DNA from 2 places in the Vreelandella gomseomensis genome. Region 2 is predicted to be linked to the other one. Evidence: predicted binding sites of a transcription regulator. Region 2 holds the regulator's gene; the other holds the start of a gene.

Region 1 (9,362 bases), on a different contig from region 2:
AAAGTTCGCTCGAGGATATTTTTGTCGACCTAGTCAAGGAACGCACATGAACCTTTATCCTGTTCGCGCCATTTACATGGCCGAAATGGCGCGCACCCGCCGCACTTTGCTGCAAAGCATCGTCTCGCCGGTGATATCCACGTCGCTCTATTTTGTCGTGTTCGGCGCGGCGATTGGCTCGCGCATCAGCGAAGTGGACGGCGTCAGCTACGGTGCCTTTATCGTGCCTGGCCTGATCATGCTGATGCTGCTCACCCAGAGCGTGTCGAACGCCTCGTTCGGGATTTTCTTTCCCAAGTTCTCCGGTAGCATTTACGAATTGCTCTCGGCGCCCATCTCGTATCTGGAAATTGTTCTGGGCTACGTGGGAGCGGCGGCGTCCAAGTCGATACTGCTGGGGCTGATCATCCTCGCCACCTCCGGGTTTTTTGTGCCCCTGGAAGTCGCGCATCCGTTCTGGATGCTGACCTTTCTGGTGCTGACCGCGATAACCTTCAGCCTGCTGGGCTTTATCATCGGCATCTGGGCGGAGGGCTTTGACCGGCTGCAGCTGGTGCCGCTGCTGGTGATTACCCCGCTGACCTTCCTCGGCGGCAGTTTCTATTCCATCGATATGCTACCGCCGTTTTGGCAGGGCGTTACGCTGCTCAACCCGGTGGTGTACCTGGTCAGCGGCTTCCGCTGGAGCTTCTACGGCATCAGCGACGTCAGCCTGGGGGCCAGCGTCGCCATGATCTGCCTGTTCCTCGCCGCCTGCCTGGCGACCATCGGTTGGATCTTCCGCACCGGTTACCGCCTTAAACCTTGATTACGGAGCGCCGCACGTTTTATGCCGCTACTGCACAGCATCGTTCACCATCTGGCGCCGACCCTCGACGGCGAGCGCCTTACGCTGACCGCCGCCCCGGCCGAGGCCGACAGCGGCGAGCCGTCGATGGAATCACTCGTCAGCGCCTTAAGCGACACCTACAACACCAAGCCCAAGGGCTGGGGCCGGTTTGCCGCCGAGGGCGTTCAGGCCGGGCCCCTGTCGGTGTGGCTGCGCGACTATCTGGCCGGTGAGCAGAGCTTTGCCGAGCTGTCCACTGCCCTGGCCGAACGGCTTGTCAGCCAGCTGCAGGAACAGCTGTCAGTGAGTGGTTACTTAGTGATCAGCCACCAGCGTCAGGGGGATACCGAAACGCTTTTCATGGCGCTGGTCCATCAACGCGAGGGCATCGGCATCAATGTCGACCATCAGGCCGTGCCTGCCGCTCAGCTCAACACTCGCCAGCTGACCCTTGCCGCACGCATCAACCTTACCCAGTGGCAGGCTGATGCGCCCACCGCCCAGTACCTGTCGTTCCTCAAGGACCGTGGCGGCAAGAAGCTCGGCGAAGGCATGGTGCAGCTGCTGGGCATGGAAGAAGGCATCGACGCGCCGACGGAAACCCGCACGCTGCTCAAGGCATTCAGCGACTACGTCGAAAAAGAAGATTTTGACGACGACGCGAGCCGTGAAAAAACCGACAGCCTGGTGGATTACGCCAACGACCAACTGCGCCGTGGGGAACCCATGACCCTCGAGGCACTCTCAGAACTGGTCGACGAGCAGCAGCCCAAGGCGTTTTACGAGCATATTCGCAACGCCGATTACGGCCTGGCGCCGGAGATTCCCCCGGACAAGCGCACCCTGAATCAATTCCGGCGCTTTACCGGACGTGCCGGGGGCGTCTCGATCAGCTTCGACTCGCACCTGCTGGGGTCCAGCATCGAGTACGACGCCACCCAGGATCGCCTGATCATCAAGCAGGTGCCCAAGCAGCTCAAAGACCAGTTAACCCGGGATGCGTAACCCCGTGTTCATATCCGTCATCCAACATCAGGAGAGCCGCCATGCTGCAGGCGATTAGCCAATTCTTCCAGAGCACGCTTGCGCAACCCGAGCAGCGCGACAACCAGACCCTGACGCTTGAGCTGGCCTCGGCGGCGTTGCTGTTTGAAATCGCCCGCGCCGACCACGACACCAGCGACGCCGAGCTCGAGGCCCTGCGCCGCATGCTGCTTAAGCGCTACCAGCTCAGCGAAAGCGACGTTGACGAGCTGATGACGCTGGCGCGGGACGAAGTGGAAGACGCGGTCGACCATTACCAGTTCGTCAGTCTGATCAAGGAGCACTACGGCTACGACCAGCGCTGCGAGCTGGTCGCGCTGATGTGGCAGCTGGCCTGGGCGGACGGCAGCGTCGATGCGCTCGAAGAGCATCGCATTCGCCGCCTGGCCGACCTGCTGCACGTCAGTCACAGTGACTTTATTCGCACCAAACTCATCACCGAGGAGCGCGTTAACCAGGATGGATGATTCCAACAAAGGCTCGACGTTGATGGATTTGATTGCGTCATTGGAGCGCATGGAGCAGGAAGCTCAGCGAGTCAGCGTTGACGATGTCGTCCATGCCATCGGGCGGCGCTCATTTGGCCCGCTGCTGTTGGTCGCCGGGCTGATCACCCTGGCGCCGATCATCGGCGATATCCCCGGCATGCCCACGCTGATGGCCGCCCTGGTGTTGCTGGTCTCGGTGCAGCTGCTGGCCGGGCGGGAAACCTTCTGGCTGCCCGGCTGGATGCTCAAGCGCTCCATTTCCCGTAACAAGTTCGATAAAGGCATTTATTATTTGAAAAAGCCCGCCCGCTGGGTGGATGGGCTATTGCGGGTACGCTTGCCGTGGCTGACCGGCTATATTGGCATCCGCGTTACGGCGGTAGTGTGCCTGCTGATTGCCTTGGCCATGCCGCCGATGGAGTTCATTCCTTTCTCGGCCAACGGAGCCGGGCTGGCGCTGGCGCTGTTGGGCCTGGGTCTTGTCGCGAGGGACGGGCTCGTGCTGCTGCTCGGCTTTGCGCTACTGGGCGCGACCTGCGCGCTGATTCTCGTGAACGTGCTTTGACGCCAGTGTTGATAAGGAGCCTGACATGACTGATATACCGCCCAAACCACCCGAAGAGCAGGGCCGCTGGGAGCGCCGGGTGGAAACCGCGCTCTGGAACTCACGGTTTCTGGTCATGCTGGCCGTGGTGCCGAGCCTGATAGGCTCGGTGCTGCTGTTCCTGGTGGGGACGGTGGATATCGCCAAGGTCGTGTTACGCACGCTGCATTACTACTTCGTGGATAGCCGCGTCGACATTCACGAAAGCCTGGTGCCCGACATCATCATCGCCGTGGATATCTACCTGATCGCCATTGTGCTGATGATTTTCGGGCTGGGCATCTACCGGCTGTTTGTGTCGCGTATCGACCAGGCCGAAGCGCGGTACCCGCACCATCCGTTCAACGTCGCCTCGCTGGATCAGCTCAAGGATAAAATCGCCCGGGTGGTGATTCTGGCGGTGATTATCGAGTTCTTCCGCGCGGTGGTGGATATCCGCTTTGCCACGCCGCTCGAGGCGATCTACCTGGCGCTGTCGGTGCTCGCGCTGGCCGCCGCGCTTTACTTGATGAGCTTTGGGCACAAAAAAGAATAGCCCTGGCGGGCGTCATGAACGCTAGGGTGAATCATGCGTGATCAGCTTCGCTACCATCGCATTCAAACGCTCCTGAAACTGCCCGCCGGGCGAGGGCGGTCTGGGATTTGCGGTGATCACCACGGTCAACGCGCGCTTAGGCACCACGAATAGCGCCTGACCACCGTATCCCCGCCCATAATAGGCATCCTCACCGCCCAGCCGGGTGATGAACCAGCCGTAGCCGTAACCGTCGCCGGTCCAGCGCGACGTTCCCCGCGGCGTCCAGGATTGCTCGACCCAGCCCTCCGGCAACACCCGCTCAACGTTGCCGTTACTATCTTCCACGACGCCACCGTTGCGGTACAGCTCGCCTATTTCCACTAGCCCTCGCGGGGATAGCTGCATGTCGTTGCCGCCGAAATAGATGCCCTGAGGGTCCTGTAGCCAAGGGGGGATCGCAATATCCAGTGGCTCGGCCAGCAGGCGCTGGGCCAGGACATAGGTCGATTCACCGCTGGCCTCGGTCAGCGCAGCGGAAAGCAGATGGCTCGAACCGGTGGAATACAGCATGCGTCCGCCTGGTTCATCGACGAAGGGTCGCGTCAGGGCGTATTCGATCCAGTTAGGGCTTGCCACCCAGGCGCCGTAGTTCTGCCCGGAGGTGCGCTCGAGCCCCGCTTGCAGCGACAGCAGGTGACTCACGGTAATCTCGGCCACCTCGGGGTCTGCCGCCTGGGGCACGCGATCCCCCAGTAGAGAGACCAGCGTTTGATCGGTGGACGCGACAATATCCGCCTCGATAGCGGCACCCACCAGCGCAGCGAGCACGGTCTTGGATAGCGACTTGATATTGGCCGGTGCATCAACGCCGGGCCCGCCCTGGTGGTGCTCGTGCACTATCTCGCCCTGGTGGGCAACCACGATGCTATGCAGGCGCGGATGGCCTAGCGCATCATCGCTCAGCGTCTGCAGCGCGGCAGCGCTGGGGGCGTCGGGTGTTGCCTGGGCAAACAGGGAGGAAGAGAACGGCGTGGCGGCGAGAACACTAATGCAGGCGACGGAAAACAGCGAGCGCATGGCAAACCCTCAGCGGATAGGAACCTCTTTGAGCCCACTGGACGGCTGGGGTTCCTGGCGCGGGGGCATCGCAGGACAACGGGGCATGCCGAATACGCAAAGCCCGTCAAGGGCTGCTAGGCTTTAAACGCAACCAGGCAATTGCCTGCCAATCGCACAACGCGCAAGGAGCGCTGTCATGAACAATATTATCTACATCATCGGGCTGGTCGTGGTGGTGCTGTTTATCCTGTCGATTCTCGGCCTGCGTTGATCCGTTTCAGGCTGGATCTCAGGCGCAGTCCGCTGCACCTTCCCCAAACATATCAAACATCAGCTCGCGGCCCATGGCCGTGAGGATCAGTCGTCCCTGCTCATTCCGGGTGGCGGCTTGGCTGGTTTCCAGCACCTGCTGGCAGGTTACCCAGGCAGGGGCATTCTGGCTGAGCGACTGCAATTCCCTGCGGCTGAGGCCACGACGCGCCAGCGTAATCGTCTCCAGCACATGGCCATTCTCGTATAGCAGTTCGGCCACCACGGCCAAACACTGGCGTAAGCTGCGCTGAACGTGATTGGCAGTGGACATGTCGCTGGGCATTTCCTTCTCCTGATACGTTAGCTCGGCACGCTCTGGCGGTTGAAACCGTTTATTCAGCGCCTGTATTGCAGTGCATTATAAACGAAAGTCGATATTAGACCAACGTCTAGGCTTTATTTTCCCCAGGCGGCTCGTCATCAAACGCCGTGCGACGTGATAAGCTCGCTTTTACTTTCGCCACCCGTATTGATGAGTGAGTTAACGCGGCATGCATATCAGTGTTTTTGGTACCGGTTACGTAGGGTTGGTCGCAGGCGCCTGCCTGGCCGACGTAGGCCATCAAGTCACCTGTATGGACGTCAACGCCGAGCGGATCGACCGACTTAACGCCGGTGAAGTGCCCATCTTCGAGCCGGGGCTTAGCACGATCGTCGCCCACAACGTCGACGCCGGGCGGCTGAGCTTCACCACCGACGCCAAGCAAGCCGTCCACGATGGAGAATTGCTGTTCATTGCCGTGGGGACGCCGCCTGATGAAGACGGCAGCGCCGATTTGCGCTACGTGCTGGAGGTCGCTCGCACCATTGCCGAGCACATGAACGATTATAAACTGGTGATCGACAAGTCCACCGTGCCGGTGGGTACCGCCGAAAAAGTCCACGCCGCCATGGCGGAAACGCTGGCCGCGCGCGGCGCCGATATCCCCTTCGACGTGTGTTCCAACCCGGAATTCATGAAGGAAGGCGCGGCGATCGAGGACTTCACACGAGGCGCGCGGATTATCGTCGGCACCGACAGCGAGCATGTAAAAGCGCGCATGCACGAATGCTACGCGCCGTACAACCGCAACCACGACAAGCTGATGTTCATGAGCATCCGCGCGGCGGAGCTCACCAAGTACGCCGCCAACGCCATGCTGGCCACCAAGATCAGCTTCATGAACGAAATGGCCAACCTGGCCGAACGCCTCGATGTGGACATCGAAGACGTGCGACGCGGCATCGGCAGCGATCCGCGCATTGGCTACCATTTTATTTACCCCGGCTGCGGCTATGGCGGCTCTTGCTTTCCCAAGGATGTGCAGGCGCTCGAACGCACCGCCCGCCAGCTCGGCTACACGCCTGCGTTGTTGAGCGCGGTGGAAACCGTGAACCTGCAGCAAAAACAAACCTTGTTCACCAAACTGCAAACAGCGCTGGGTAATCTTGAAAACAAGACCATTGCAGTATGGGGGCTGGCGTTCAAGCCCAACACCGACGACATGCGCGAAGCACCCAGCCGTACACTGATGGAAGCGCTATGGCAGGCAGGCGCTAAGGTGCAGGCCTTCGACCCCGAAGCCATGGCCGAATGCCGCCGGATTTATGGTGAGCGCGACGACCTGATGCTCGCCGGCGACCGCATTCAAGCGGTAAAAGGGGCGGATGCCCTGGTGATCTGCACCGAATGGAAGGCATTTCGCAGCGTCGACCTGGCCTGGCTTGCCGATCAGCTCAATGACCGTGTGGTCGTCGACGGCCGCAACCTGTATGCCCCCGAGGCCGTGCGGGAAGCGGGGCTGATGTATCTTGGGGTAGGGCGCTAGCGTGTAGCGATTCACCATCGCTTACATTTTAAAACAGGAAAGTTGGCTAGAATGTTCAAGGTTGTTGGCTGTAAGTCGAAATATTAAATAATCAGTAACTTTATAAATAAATTTGACGTTGGCAACCCGGCGGTCTGGCTAGCAATATTTAGCGATCAGGCGCCGTTGAAAAAGGAATAAGGTTGCTTCATTCGTTTCAAAAAAGGCGGTTAGCGTATGGGTTCTATATCATCTCTCGGTATCGGGTCAGGGTTAGACCTGAATGGCTTGCTCGATCAGCTTGAAAGCGCTGAGCGGGAGAAACTCGCCCCGATTGAGCGGCAAGCGGAAGCCGAGCAAACTAAAATATCGGCCTACGGTCAGTTGGAGAGCGACCTTTCAACGTTCCAAGATGCTGCCAGTGCACTAAGCGATGGATCGCTCTTCGAAAGCCTGTCGACCAACACAAGCGGCGAAGCCGTGAGTGCGTCCGCTGACGAAACCGCCATGCCCGGCAGCTACAATATTACGGTCGATACGCTAGCCACGCGAGGGACGCTGGCCTCTGACGGGGTGGCGGAAGGCACGCTTACCACCGCCGACCAAAACATGACGTTTACCTTTGGTGATAGTAGTGAAACCACTGTCGCCATTGCGGCCGACAGTTCGCTCGAAGACATTCGAGATGCCATCAATGCAGATGAAAACGCCGGCGTTAATGCCACCATCATTAACGATGGCACTCAGGATCGCCTAGCGGTCAGCTCGCGTGAAAGTGGTGCCGATGCTTCCATCAGCAACTTTACCTTTGATGGTGATGCGCCGTTTGCTGCGGATACCGACAATACCTTGCAGGCGGGTACCGACGCCGCGCTTAACGTCAACGGCATTGATATCACCAGTCCAACCAATCAGGTCGAAGGCGCGATCCAGGGCGTTACCCTCAACCTACAAAGTGAAGGTACCGGCACGGTAGCTGTAGAGCAGGATACCCGGGCCGTTCGTGAAGCCGTCACGTCGTTTGTCGATTCGTATAACGCGCTGAAAGAGACAACAAGCGAGCTTACCAACTTTGACCCAGAGACCGGCGAAGCTGGTCCATTAAATGGTGACAGCGCCGTGCGCACGGCAGAATCGAGTTTGCGCAGCGTGTTGAGCGGTGGCGTCGCGTCAGGTGGCGATGGCATTTCAATGCTCAGTCAAGTGGGTATCTCGCTGGAGGTTGATGGCACGCTTTCCCTTGATGAAGATAAGTTAAGTGACGTGGTCGCCAACGACCAGCAGGCGCTAGCTGACTTCTTCGTGGGAACTGAAAATAATCCTGGAATGGCAAGCCAAGTAGACACCCGCGTTGAGCAGTTACTTGGCAGCAGCGGTGCCGTTCAGGGGGCTATCACCAGCAGTGAAAATATCGTCGACTCTCTAGGTGATCGCTATACCCGTATGGAGCAAGACATCGGCCGAACCATTGAGCGCTACCGCACCCAGTTTGGCCAGCTAGACGGCATGATCGCCGAGATGAACCAGACCAGCAGCTACCTCACCCAGCAGTTTGCATCCTTGGATGCCCAGCTTGGCCGCTAGCATACGTTAATTCGCCCAGCCCACTTAAAAATGCCTGCCCTTGCGCAGGCATTTTTGTGCTCACATCGCCTGAACAGGGTAAGCTAACCAAATGAACTAATAAAAAAGCGTTAAAGCTAGCGCCTTTTTGGCCGATTACTCTAACCATCAAAGATAGAAAGGTGCTGAGGTGGGCCGATGTCCGCTCCCAGCCCAGTGGGTTTAGCCTTACAATCGAGGAACCTGGTATGGCGACGATTACCTCTCTTGGGATTGGCTCCGGCCTTGACCTGAACGGCTTGTTGGATCAGTTGAAAGATGCCGAACGCGGCAAGCTTGCACCGATTACCCGTCAGCAAGCGCAGCAGGAAGCCAAAATCTCTGCTTACGGCAAAATTCAGACGTCGATGGACGCGCTGCAGGATGCGGTAGGCGCGCTTAGCGACCCCAAGCTTTATCAAAGCCTGTCGGCCAACGTGCGCGGCGATGAGATTTCCGCAACAACTGATGCCGATGCGTTACCTGGCAGTTACCGGGTTGAGGTGACTGACCTGGCGACGGCGGGTACTCTGGCTTCACAGCGCTTGGTGGGCACAGAAAGCGATGCTGCCCTCGACATGGGCGGCGCCACCCAGTTACGGCTCGACTTTGCTGGCTTGGATAGCGTTAATATCGACGTGGCGGCGGACAGCAGCCTGGAAGATATTCGCGACGCGATCAATGCCAACGACGCTGCAGGTGTCAGCGCCAGCGTTATTTTCGATGGCGAGGGCTACCGCCTGGCGCTTAGCTCAAAAGAAACCGGACTTGATGCGTCGGTTACCGGATTCAGCTTTGTGGATGCTGCTGGCGCAGCCGTGGCCACGCCTCCCTTTGCCAGCGACACCCAGGTAAGTGGTCAAGATGCCGCGCTGACCGTCAATGGCATCGCTATTACTAGTGCCAGCAACACGATAGAAGACGCCATCCAGGGAGTGACCCTGGATCTGGGTGAGCTAAACCTGGGTACAGGTGAAACTGCCAGCAGCACAGTGAACGTCGAACGTAACACTTTAAAAGTACGCGAAGCCATTGGTGATTTTGTCGAGGCCTTTAACGATGTAAAGAACACCATTGGCACCGTGACAAAATTCGATAGCGAGACGGGCGAGGCGGCTGA
Region 2 (9,362 bases):
GCGCCAGGTGCGTGAAGCGCTGGGCGAAGACGCCCTGATCGTGGCCAACCGTCGCACCGAAGGTGGCGTCGAGATTCTGGCCATGGCCGATGAGGCCGTCGACCATTTCGAGCCCTCACCGCCGCCGCCCAGTGAGCCGGCCTCAGCGCCGAAGGATCCGCTTGAATCCATGAGCGAGCGGTTACTACGCGAAATGCAGGATATGCGTTCGCTGCTGGCCACCCAGCAGACCGATCGCCATTCGGTAGCGGAATCTACGGCCACCGGCAGCGATCGCTGGCGCCAACTGCTCTGTGGCGTGGGCTTCAGCGCCGAGCTGGCCGACGATATTCTGATCGACCTGCCGAGCGGACTCGCCTCGCCCAACGCCGACAGCGAGCAGGCGCTGGCCTGGCTGCGCGAGCGGCTGATGGCCAGGCTGTCGGTGCTCAAGGACGAGCCCGAGTTTTTCGATGAAACCGGCATCGTCGCCCTGGTGGGCCCCACCGGCGTCGGCAAGACGACCACTACCGCCAAGCTGGCGGCCCGCTTTGTCATGCGCCATGGCACGCGCCCCGTGGCGCTGGTAACCACCGACAGCTTTCGTATCGGTGCCCATGAGCAGCTGCGCATCTACGCGCGCCTGCTCGACATTCCCATGTACGCGCTGGACGCCGAACAACCCATCGATGACCTGCTGAGTCGCTTGCAGGGCAAGCAGTGGGTGATCATCGATACCGTGGGGATGAGCCAGCGCGACCAGCGGGTGATCGAGCAGATCGCTCATCTGCAGGGCGGTCGCTCCAAGGTCAGGCTGGTGCTGCTGCTCAACGCCGCCAGCCAGCCTGAAACCCTGGAGGAAGTGGTGCTGCGTTATCGACAGGCCGCTCGGGCCGCCGGCGCTGAGCTTGATGACTGCATCATCACCAAGCAGGATGAGGCCGGCCGGCTGGCGCCGATACTCGATATCGTCATGCGCCATGGCATGCGCGTGCTGTTTGGCGCCTACGGCCAGCAGGTTCCCGAGGATATGGCCCTGGCCGACCCCGCCGCCCTGGTGGATCAGGCACTCGATAGCGCCGTGACCAGCACCACGAACGCCCCGGCCGCAACGGCACCGATCAGCATGCCGCGCTGGTCGCGGGATGTATTGGGGCAGGGGCGCCGCCTGTCGTCGCTGTTTGCCCGGCTGCGCGAACGCATGGTGGGCTTCGAGCGTCTCGAGGGCGTCTGGGACATCGCCAATCTGCCTGGCGTACTGCAGGATCAGCGCCTCGATGCGCTGCTCCAGGGCTACCCGCCGCCCCAGCGCATGCTGGGTATGGCCTGGTCGCCGCGGCGCAACGAACGCGGCTGTGACTGGGCGATGCCCGATATCGGCCTGGATGCCGATGGCGCCTGGATGGCGCTGCCCTGGCTCCAGCACCGTCAGCCCGCTGGCTGGCAGCCGCGCATGGCCACCTTCAGCGAGCGCGACGGCGTCGCTGTTCACCTGCTGCCGGCATTACCCGACGGCGACACCCTGAGTTGGTTAGAGCACCAATACCTGACCTGGGTCAGTCTGGCCCCCCCGGCATTGCGGGTACACTTGCACGGTGAACGCCATGCGCTGCGCCAGCTGTTTGCCGAAAGCACCCTCAATCATCACGTCAAGGTGCGTTTTCGAGGCCAGCCAATGACGCTGTGGACTGCCTATGTCGAAGTCAGCGATGCAGCCGGGCGGGCGCTGCTCGCTTGGTACGGCGAAGTGCGCGACCCGGAAAGCGCCAAGGTGGTGACCCGCCGCTACTGGCTGACCCCCGCGCGTCTGGGCAATGACGTCTTGAGCCTGCTGGTGACCCAGCTGCAGAGCGAAGGGCTGGCAGCGCTGACGCGACGCGCCTGGCAGCAGTTGAAAGACGCCGACAGCGGCGAGGTCAGCCCCGAAGTGCGCTTGCTGATGGCCAGCGGCATCGCCGCAGTGGCGGGACATCTGGACTGTGCCGACGATGAAGCCGCCGTGACACTGCACAGCGATGTATTGAACCTGCTGTCAAGTCGGCGGCGTCGCCGTGACACGGCGCTGCTCGATGCGCTGGTCTATGCCTTCATGGCCCGGGACGCGATTCGCCAGCTGGGCAGCGTCAACCGTGAGGGCTTGACATGAGCGCTCAGGATCAAGCCGCCGGGCTGCGCAAATGGGCGGATCTGCAGCGTCAGCAGCGCGGCGATGAAGCGCCTCCCGAGGCGGTAGATGCCCCTGGGCCCATGGCCTATCAGGAGCCCATCGTGCCCGGCGCGGCCGCGATGACCCCGCCGGTGACCCCGCCGGCGCCCAAGACGCCTCTGATGGTGGTCGGCCTGCCCGCTGATGAACCGGCTCAGGTACGCAAGGTCAGCGCGCGTCTGGGTCAGTGGGCCGCCCTGGGGCGCGCCTGGGCCAAGGATCCCGCCGACTGGGATATCCGGATCGTGATGCCGGACGCCCCAGCGCTTGCCGAGCTGAGTCAGACACATCGGCGCTGGGCGCTGTGGGTGAGCAGCGATGCCGAGGCATTCGGGCGCATGTATCATGTCGTCAAGCAGCTTCATCAGCACAATGGCCCGCAGCGCTTGCTGGCGCTCCACGAACCGCACCTGCCCAGGCAGGGGCTGTTGGAAAACCTGCGCCAGGCGGCGGATCGCTATTTCGGGATCGAGCTGCTGCTGTTGGCCCGCTGACCCCGGCGAAGGCCGGTAAAGCGACTAATAAACGAGGCTTATTCGCTCATGAAAAGGAATGAAGCATGCTAGGCTGGTGGCGTCATGCAATGGGTCTTATGGTATTCGTCCTGGCTTTCGGCTCCATGGCGCAGGCGGCGCCCGGCAGCTGGGTCGCTCAGGTGCCGGGCCTACTGGTGACCATGAGCGACCGTGCCAGCCGCAGCGATGAGGTTCGCCCTCCCGCAGGCATGGTCGCGCAGTCGGCGGTTATCGGGCGTATCCAGTGGCAGTACCAGCATGCCCCGGGCGCCGCACTGCGGGCCTGGCTTTGCCATCCCGAGCGCTGCGTGGCCCTGTCCGGGATGCGCGGGGAAACCCGCGCCTTGTCCGGACTGAAGGCGACAACGCCGCTGCATTTTCAATTTGTGCTGCGGCCAGGACAGCGGCCCGTCAGCGTCAAAGGGCTGCAGATGATTATAAATTACCAGTGAGTCAAAGGTGGTTTAGCCGCGAGGCAATAGGATGTACACAGCACAAGGCAGGATCAAACAAAGTGAGCTGATGACGGAGTACATGCCACTGGTAAGACGTCAGGCCTTGACGCTGCAGGTCAGGCTACCCGCCAGCATCGAGCTGGACGACCTGATCCAGGCGGGCATGATGGGGCTGCTGGAGGCGCTGGGCCGTTTCGATGCCACCCAGGGGGCTACCTTTGCGACGTTTGCCAGCCAGCGTATCCGCGGCGCCATGGTGGACGAGCTGCGCACCCGTGACTGGCTGCCGCGCAGTGTCCGACGCTCGGCCAGGGCCGTGGATGAAACCGTCCGGCGACTCGAGCAATCGCTGGGCCGCGCCCCTGAAGAGGGGGAGATCGCCGAGGCGCTGGCGATGTCGCTGGGGGACTATCAGCAGCTGCTCCACGATACCAACAGCGGTCAGCTACTGCCCTTTGAAGAACTGGTGGCCGACGGCGCCGAACCCTATAATCGCGAGATCGGGAGTTCGCCGTTCGACCACCTACTTGATGCCCAGCAGCGGGAAACCCTGGAGGCCGCCATCGAGGCGCTCCCCGAGCGTGAAAAGCTACTGATGGCGCTTTACTATCAGGAAGAGCTGAACCTCAAGGAAGTCGGCGCCGTGCTTGGCGTCACGGAGTCACGCGTCTCCCAGTTGCACAGCCAGGCGGTCAGCCGCCTGCGCGCAAAGTTGAACGACTCGGCGTAGGTGTCTACCGCCGGCGGCGCAGCTTCCGGCCATGATGCTACTTTAACGCCTGGATTAATGCTTTAAGGAGCACCCCCATGAACCCATCGACGCTGATTGGTATTCTCGCCAGCATACTGCTGCTGGTAAGCGTCCTGTTTTTTACCGCCGAGTCACCGGGGAGCTTCCTCAATGTGCCGGGGCTGGCGATCGTGGTGACCGGCACCCTTGCGGCCACCTTCATCAGCTACCCGCTCAAGGAAGTGCTGCGTGTCGTACGTCTCGTCGGGCTCGTATTCCGCCGTGAAAATACCTACGTGCGTGACGATATCAATGAGCTCGTGTCCATGTCGCGGCTGTGGTTCAAGGGCGATGTGCGCGCCGTCGAGCAGGAGCTTGAAAACACCCGCAATCCCTTCCTGCGAACCGGTATTCAACTGGTCATTGCCAACACCAAGGAAGACGAGATCTTCGACATGCTGCGCTGGCGCATTGCGCGCCTCAAGGCGCGAGAGCACGCCGAAGCGCAGATCTTTCGTACCATGGCGACCTATGCCCCGGCGTTCGGCATGATCGGCACGCTGGTGGGTTTGGTGAACATGCTCGAGGTCATGGACTCCGGCAACCTGGACGTGATCGGGCCGCGCATGTCCGTGGCGCTGCTGACCACCTTCTATGGCATCCTGCTGGCCAACCTGGTGTTCAAGCCGATTGCGGTGAAGCTTGAACGGCGTACCGAAGAGCGTCTGATTACCATGAACATGGTGCTGGAAGGCATTTCGCTGATCACCAAGCGCCGCCTGCCGTCGTTCATCGAAGAAACGCTCAATTCGTTTGTCGCCAACTATCACGACGAAATCCGCGAGCCTGACGTCAAGAAGCCGCGTACCTCAACCAGCGCCGCCGCCAAAGGGTAGTCACTATGCTAGATGGGCATACGCGGCAAATGCTTGAGCCGCCGGTCACCGGCGGCGGGGACGAGGAAAGCTGGCTAACCAGCTATCTCGATGTGCTGACGCTGCTGATTACCCTGTTCGTGCTGCTCCTCTCGTTGGCCCCGCCTGGCGGCAACGACGAGGGTGCCGCCGGCAGTGTTGCCGAGGTGTCCCCTGGCGCCATTGAAGACCTTCCGCTGGCCACCCTGGCGGCCGGTATCCAGCCGCGACACAGCGGCGTGCAGCCGCGCTTTGATGGCATCAGCATTCCCGGTGTGGATGTTTCCCAGGGCCAGGAAGGCGTGACGCTGCGTATCAATGAGAGTCTGCTGTTCGACAGCGGGCGGGCACGGCTCACTGAGCAGGGTCGCGATCTGGTTGCCAGCCTGGTGGACGTGCTGAACGCCTTCGAAGGGCAGGTGTCGGTTGAGGGCCACACGGATAACGTGCCCATCTCTACCTCACGCTTTCCTTCCAACTGGGAGCTGTCATCGGCGCGGGCCATTGCGGTGGTGCGCCACCTGGAAAGCCTTGGGCTCGATGATTCCCGTATGCGGGCCGTCGGCTATGCTGATACCCAACCCATGGAGAGTAACGCAACGTCGCAGGGGCGAGCCGCCAACCGCCGCGTTGAACTGCTGCTGCGCCAGCGGTCAACGCAAGAATAAGCCAGCCCCTCGCCAGTATCAGCCGGTTTCATGACGCGTGCTTGCATTGTCGCTGCATGCGGGTCAGCGCCTGGCCGGCGCCCTCAAGGCTGAATGTCATGTACCAGGGATCCCGCTCGCCCTGGTCGAAGCCCAGAAAGATCTGTTCCCCGTCGCCCATGTCGGCGATCAGCTGATGGATATCGTCCAGGTAAAAATGCACGTAGAAACCGTCATCGGCGCGCTCGGTAATGAATTCGGCCACGCTGTAGACACGCTCGCGTTCGTCGACGCGCAACCGGGCGGGCACCAGGTTGACCGTGCGACTTTCACCCTGGATTTCGCCCAGCGTCACGCGCATCTCCAGCCAGGGCAGGTCGCAAACCCCCGGGGTGGCGTTGACGCTCAGGGTGGCATCGGCGTAGCTGTGGGTTTCCACCGCGCGAAAATGCCGCTCGTCGCCAAGGGTTAATACCATCGATTGCCAATGGTCGTGGCGCTGGTCGTCTGTCACGTTATACGAGACGGCGTGTGCTGACGGCAGCGACAGAAGCAGAGTCGTGCCGAGCGTTGCCCAGGCCAGTGCGGTGTAGAAGCGAGACGTTAACTGCATAAAAAGACCCATGGTGAGGAAAACCTTAGCCTATCGTCTGAGCGTTGGAGTCAAAAGACTAAGGCGCTGATTTTTCTATATATGGTAGAAAAAAAATAAAAAGGCAGCCGATGTAGTGCTGCGCCCAGGCTATACTTGATGCAGTTGACCCGTATAATCGCCCCGTCAAGCGCCATTTTGACCGCCGTTAAGGAGTTGCGCGACATGAGTACTGCCACCCAGGCCATGAACACGTCTAACGACGTACCGCTGCAGGCACCCTCTAAGGAAATCTGGGACGCCAAATACCGTCTCAAGGATCGCCATAGCCAACCGGTGGATCAGGACGTGGGCGCCACCTTCGAACGGGTGGCCAAGGCGCTGGCGGATGTGGAAGGCGACAACGCCGCCGAGTGGCTGCCCAGGTTTCGCTGGGCCCTGGAGCACGGGGCCATTCCCGCCGGGCGGATCCTCTCCAACGCGGGAGCGGAAGCCTACAAACCCGCGGTTAGCCTGATCAACTGCACGGTGTCGCGCACCATTCGCGATTCGATGCGCGATATTCTCGACTCCGTGGTAGACGCGGGGATGACGCTCAAGTCCGGTGCTGGCATCGGCTACGACTTTTCCACGCTGCGTCACAAGGGCGCCTTTGTGTTTGGCGCCGGTGCCGGTACCAACGGCCCCCTGGCGTTCATGGATATCTACGACAAGATGTGTTTTACCGTCGCCTCGGCGGGCGGTCGCCGCGGTGCGCAGATGGGCACCTTCGACGTTGGCCATCCGGACGTGCGCGAATTTATCCAGGCCAAGCGCGAAGCCGGGCGGCTGCGCCAGTTCAACTTGAGCCTGCTGATTACCGACGAGTTCATGGAGGCCGTGAAGTACAACGCCGACTGGCCGCTGGCCTTCCCGCTGCACCCCGGCGAGAAGGACGACGTCAGCGCCGAGGACATCATCTATCGCGACTGGCCGGTGGTCGAGGACGGCTACACGGTCGACGATGAGGGCCGCGTGGCCTGCCGCGTGGTCGAGGTCATCAAGGCGCGGGAGCTGTGGGACACCATCATGGCCTCGACCTACGACTACGCGGAGCCCGGCTTTATCCTGATCGACCAGGTCAACCGCATGAACAACAACTGGTTCTGCGAAGATATCCGCGCCACCAATCCCTGTGTGACAGCGGATACTTGGATTCATACGTCGAAGGGGCCGCGTCAGGTTTCGCAGCTTATTGGCCAGCCTTTTACGGCAATCATTGATGGTCAAGCTTATCAAAGTGGCTCTGATGGCTTCTTTTTAACCGCTAAAAAGCCTGTGATTCGACTGCAAACGGCGGAAGGTTATGCGCTCAAGCTGACCAGTGACCATCGGGTGCGCCGTGTATCAGCTTTTACCAGGTATCGCACAGAAACCGAGTGGTGTGCCGCAGGCGATCTGCAGGCTGGTGATCGCGTGCTACTCAATGATCATCGCGATGCTCCCGAGTGGGGGGGCAGGCTTAATGAAGCACAGGGGTACCTGTTGGGGCTACTCGTCGGCGACGGCACGCTCAAAGCTGATAAAGCGGTTTTATCTGTGTGGCCGCAAGCAGCGGTTGCTAACGGTAGCGACAGCTTTTTCGGTAAGGGCGTCAGTTCCATAATGGCATTAGCAGAAGAGGCTGTAAGGAGCCAGTCTCATCGTGCGGATTTCGCAGGTTGGCACAAGGTAAGTGGCCGTAACGAATACCGGCTTTCAACCGCGGCACTGCGAAAGCTGGCAATAGAGATGGGCATGCAGCCCGGCAATAAGGCGATTACACCTGAGCTGGAGCAGGCGTCGTCGGACGGTTACGTTGGCTTTTTGCGTGGCTTTTTTGATGCAGATGGCTCGGTTCAAGGTGGTCAAGAAAAAGGGGTAAGTGTTCGTTTGGCGCAGTCCGACCTTGCCCGGCTTGAAGCTGTACAGCGCATGCTGCAGCGCCTAGGGGTTATCTCCACGCTGTATCAAGACAGGCGTAGTGCTGCACAGCGACATCTTCCGGATGGAAAGGGCGGGCACCGTGCTTATGACGCCTTGCCTCAACACGAATTAATGATCAGCGGTGATAACCTTCGGCGCTTTGCAAGCCTTATTGGTTTTGGCGATCAAGATAAGCAGGTGAAGCTGGAAAAATTACTAGGCAGTTATCAACGCGAGTTGAATCGTGAGCGCTTTGTGGCTCGGGTGGTGGGACATACAGAAGAAGGTGTCGAAGAGGTTTACGATGTCCAGATACCAGGGGTCAATACATTCGATGCTAATGGCTTTCATGCACACAACTGTGGCGAACAGCCGTTACCACCAGAGGGCGCCTGCCTGCTGGGCTCGGTGAACCTGACCAAGTTCGTCATCGAGCCTTTCAGCGACACGCCGCGGTTCGACTGGGATCGCTACCGCAAGGTGGTGGCGATTTTCACACGCATGCTGGATAACGTGGTCGAGATTGCCGGCTTGCCGCTGCCCCAGCAGCAGCGCGAAATCGAAGCCAAGCGCCGCCATGGCATGGGGTTTCTGGGCCTGGGCTCGACCCTGACCATGCTCAAGATTCCCTACGGTTCCCAGGCGTCGCTGGCCTTCACCGAAGAAGTCAGCCGCCATCTGGCCATTGAAGGCTGGAAGCAGGCGCTGGAACTGTCCCGGGAAAAAGGCATGGCGCCGGCGCTCGCCGACGAGCACCTGATCACCCCGAAGATGATGCGCGAGCGTCCGCAGCTGGCCAATGACGGCTATGAGGTGGGCGATAAGGTGCCCGGGCGTATTCTCCACGCCCGCTACAGCCAGTACATGAACAAGGTGGCCGAGCTTGAACCCGAACTCGTGGCGCAGCTCGCCGAACACGGGGCGCGCTTTACCCATCACAGTTCCATCGCGCCGACCGGCACGATTTCGCTGTCCATGGGCAACAACGCGTCCAACGGCATCGAGCCGTCGTTTTCGCACCGCTATTTCCGTAACATCATCCAGTCGGGCAAGAAGACCAAGGAGCAGGTCGAGGTCGTGTCCTTTGAGCTTGCGGCTTACCGTCACTTCATTGCCGCCGATGCGGTGGACAGCGACCTGCCCGATTACTTCATCACTGCCGATGCGGTGACACCCGAGCAGCACGTGGCGGTTCAGGCCGCCGCCCAGCAGTGGATCGATTCGGCGATCTCCAAGACGGTCAACGTGCCTACCGAGTTCGCTTATGAACAGTTTCAGGATCTTTATCTGCAAGCCTATGAAAGCCGTCTGAAAGGCTGCACGACCTTCCGCTTCAATCCGGAAGCCTTCCAGGGCGTACTGGTGCGCGAAGACGACCTT

What was found. Region 2 encodes FliA, which starts transcription of late flagellar genes. Its sites were predicted from a motif close to CTAAAGTTNNNNNNNNNNCNGCCGATA; they were not measured.
Region 1: fliD (flagellar filament capping protein FliD) is a predicted target of FliA. The motif match lies at 8,335-8,361, and genes of this name have one in related genera.

Annotation. Positions count from the first base shown of each region.
Region 1 is NZ_JARWAI010000012.1:60,126-69,487, reverse strand. Features, by position in the region: gene QC815_RS14925 (ABC transporter ATP-binding protein) at 1-50, shown strand, start outside; gene QC815_RS14920 (ABC transporter permease) at 47-808, shown strand; gene QC815_RS14915 (nucleoid-associated protein) at 830-1,834, shown strand; gene QC815_RS14910 (tellurite resistance TerB family protein) at 1,876-2,340, shown strand; gene QC815_RS14905 (exopolysaccharide biosynthesis protein) at 2,333-2,926, shown strand; gene QC815_RS14900 (YqhA family protein) at 2,952-3,500, shown strand; gene QC815_RS14895 (serine hydrolase domain-containing protein) at 3,522-4,559, opposite strand; gene QC815_RS14890 (hypothetical protein) at 4,831-5,124, opposite strand; gene QC815_RS14885 (UDP-glucose dehydrogenase family protein) at 5,345-6,661, shown strand; gene fliD (flagellar filament capping protein FliD) at 6,878-8,224, shown strand; gene fliD (flagellar filament capping protein FliD) at 8,452-9,362, shown strand, end outside.
Region 2 is NZ_JARWAI010000006.1:221,398-230,759, reverse strand. Features, by position in the region: gene flhF (flagellar biosynthesis GTPase FlhF) at 1-2,125, shown strand, start outside; gene QC815_RS10020 (hypothetical protein) at 2,122-2,679, shown strand; gene QC815_RS10015 (flagellar protein FlhE) at 2,769-3,152, shown strand; gene QC815_RS10010 (RNA polymerase sigma factor FliA) at 3,184-3,885, shown strand; gene QC815_RS10005 (motility protein A) at 3,963-4,781, shown strand; gene QC815_RS10000 (OmpA/MotB family protein) at 4,787-5,467, shown strand; gene QC815_RS09995 (hypothetical protein) at 5,496-6,059, opposite strand; gene QC815_RS09990 (LAGLIDADG family homing endonuclease) at 6,264-9,362, shown strand, end outside.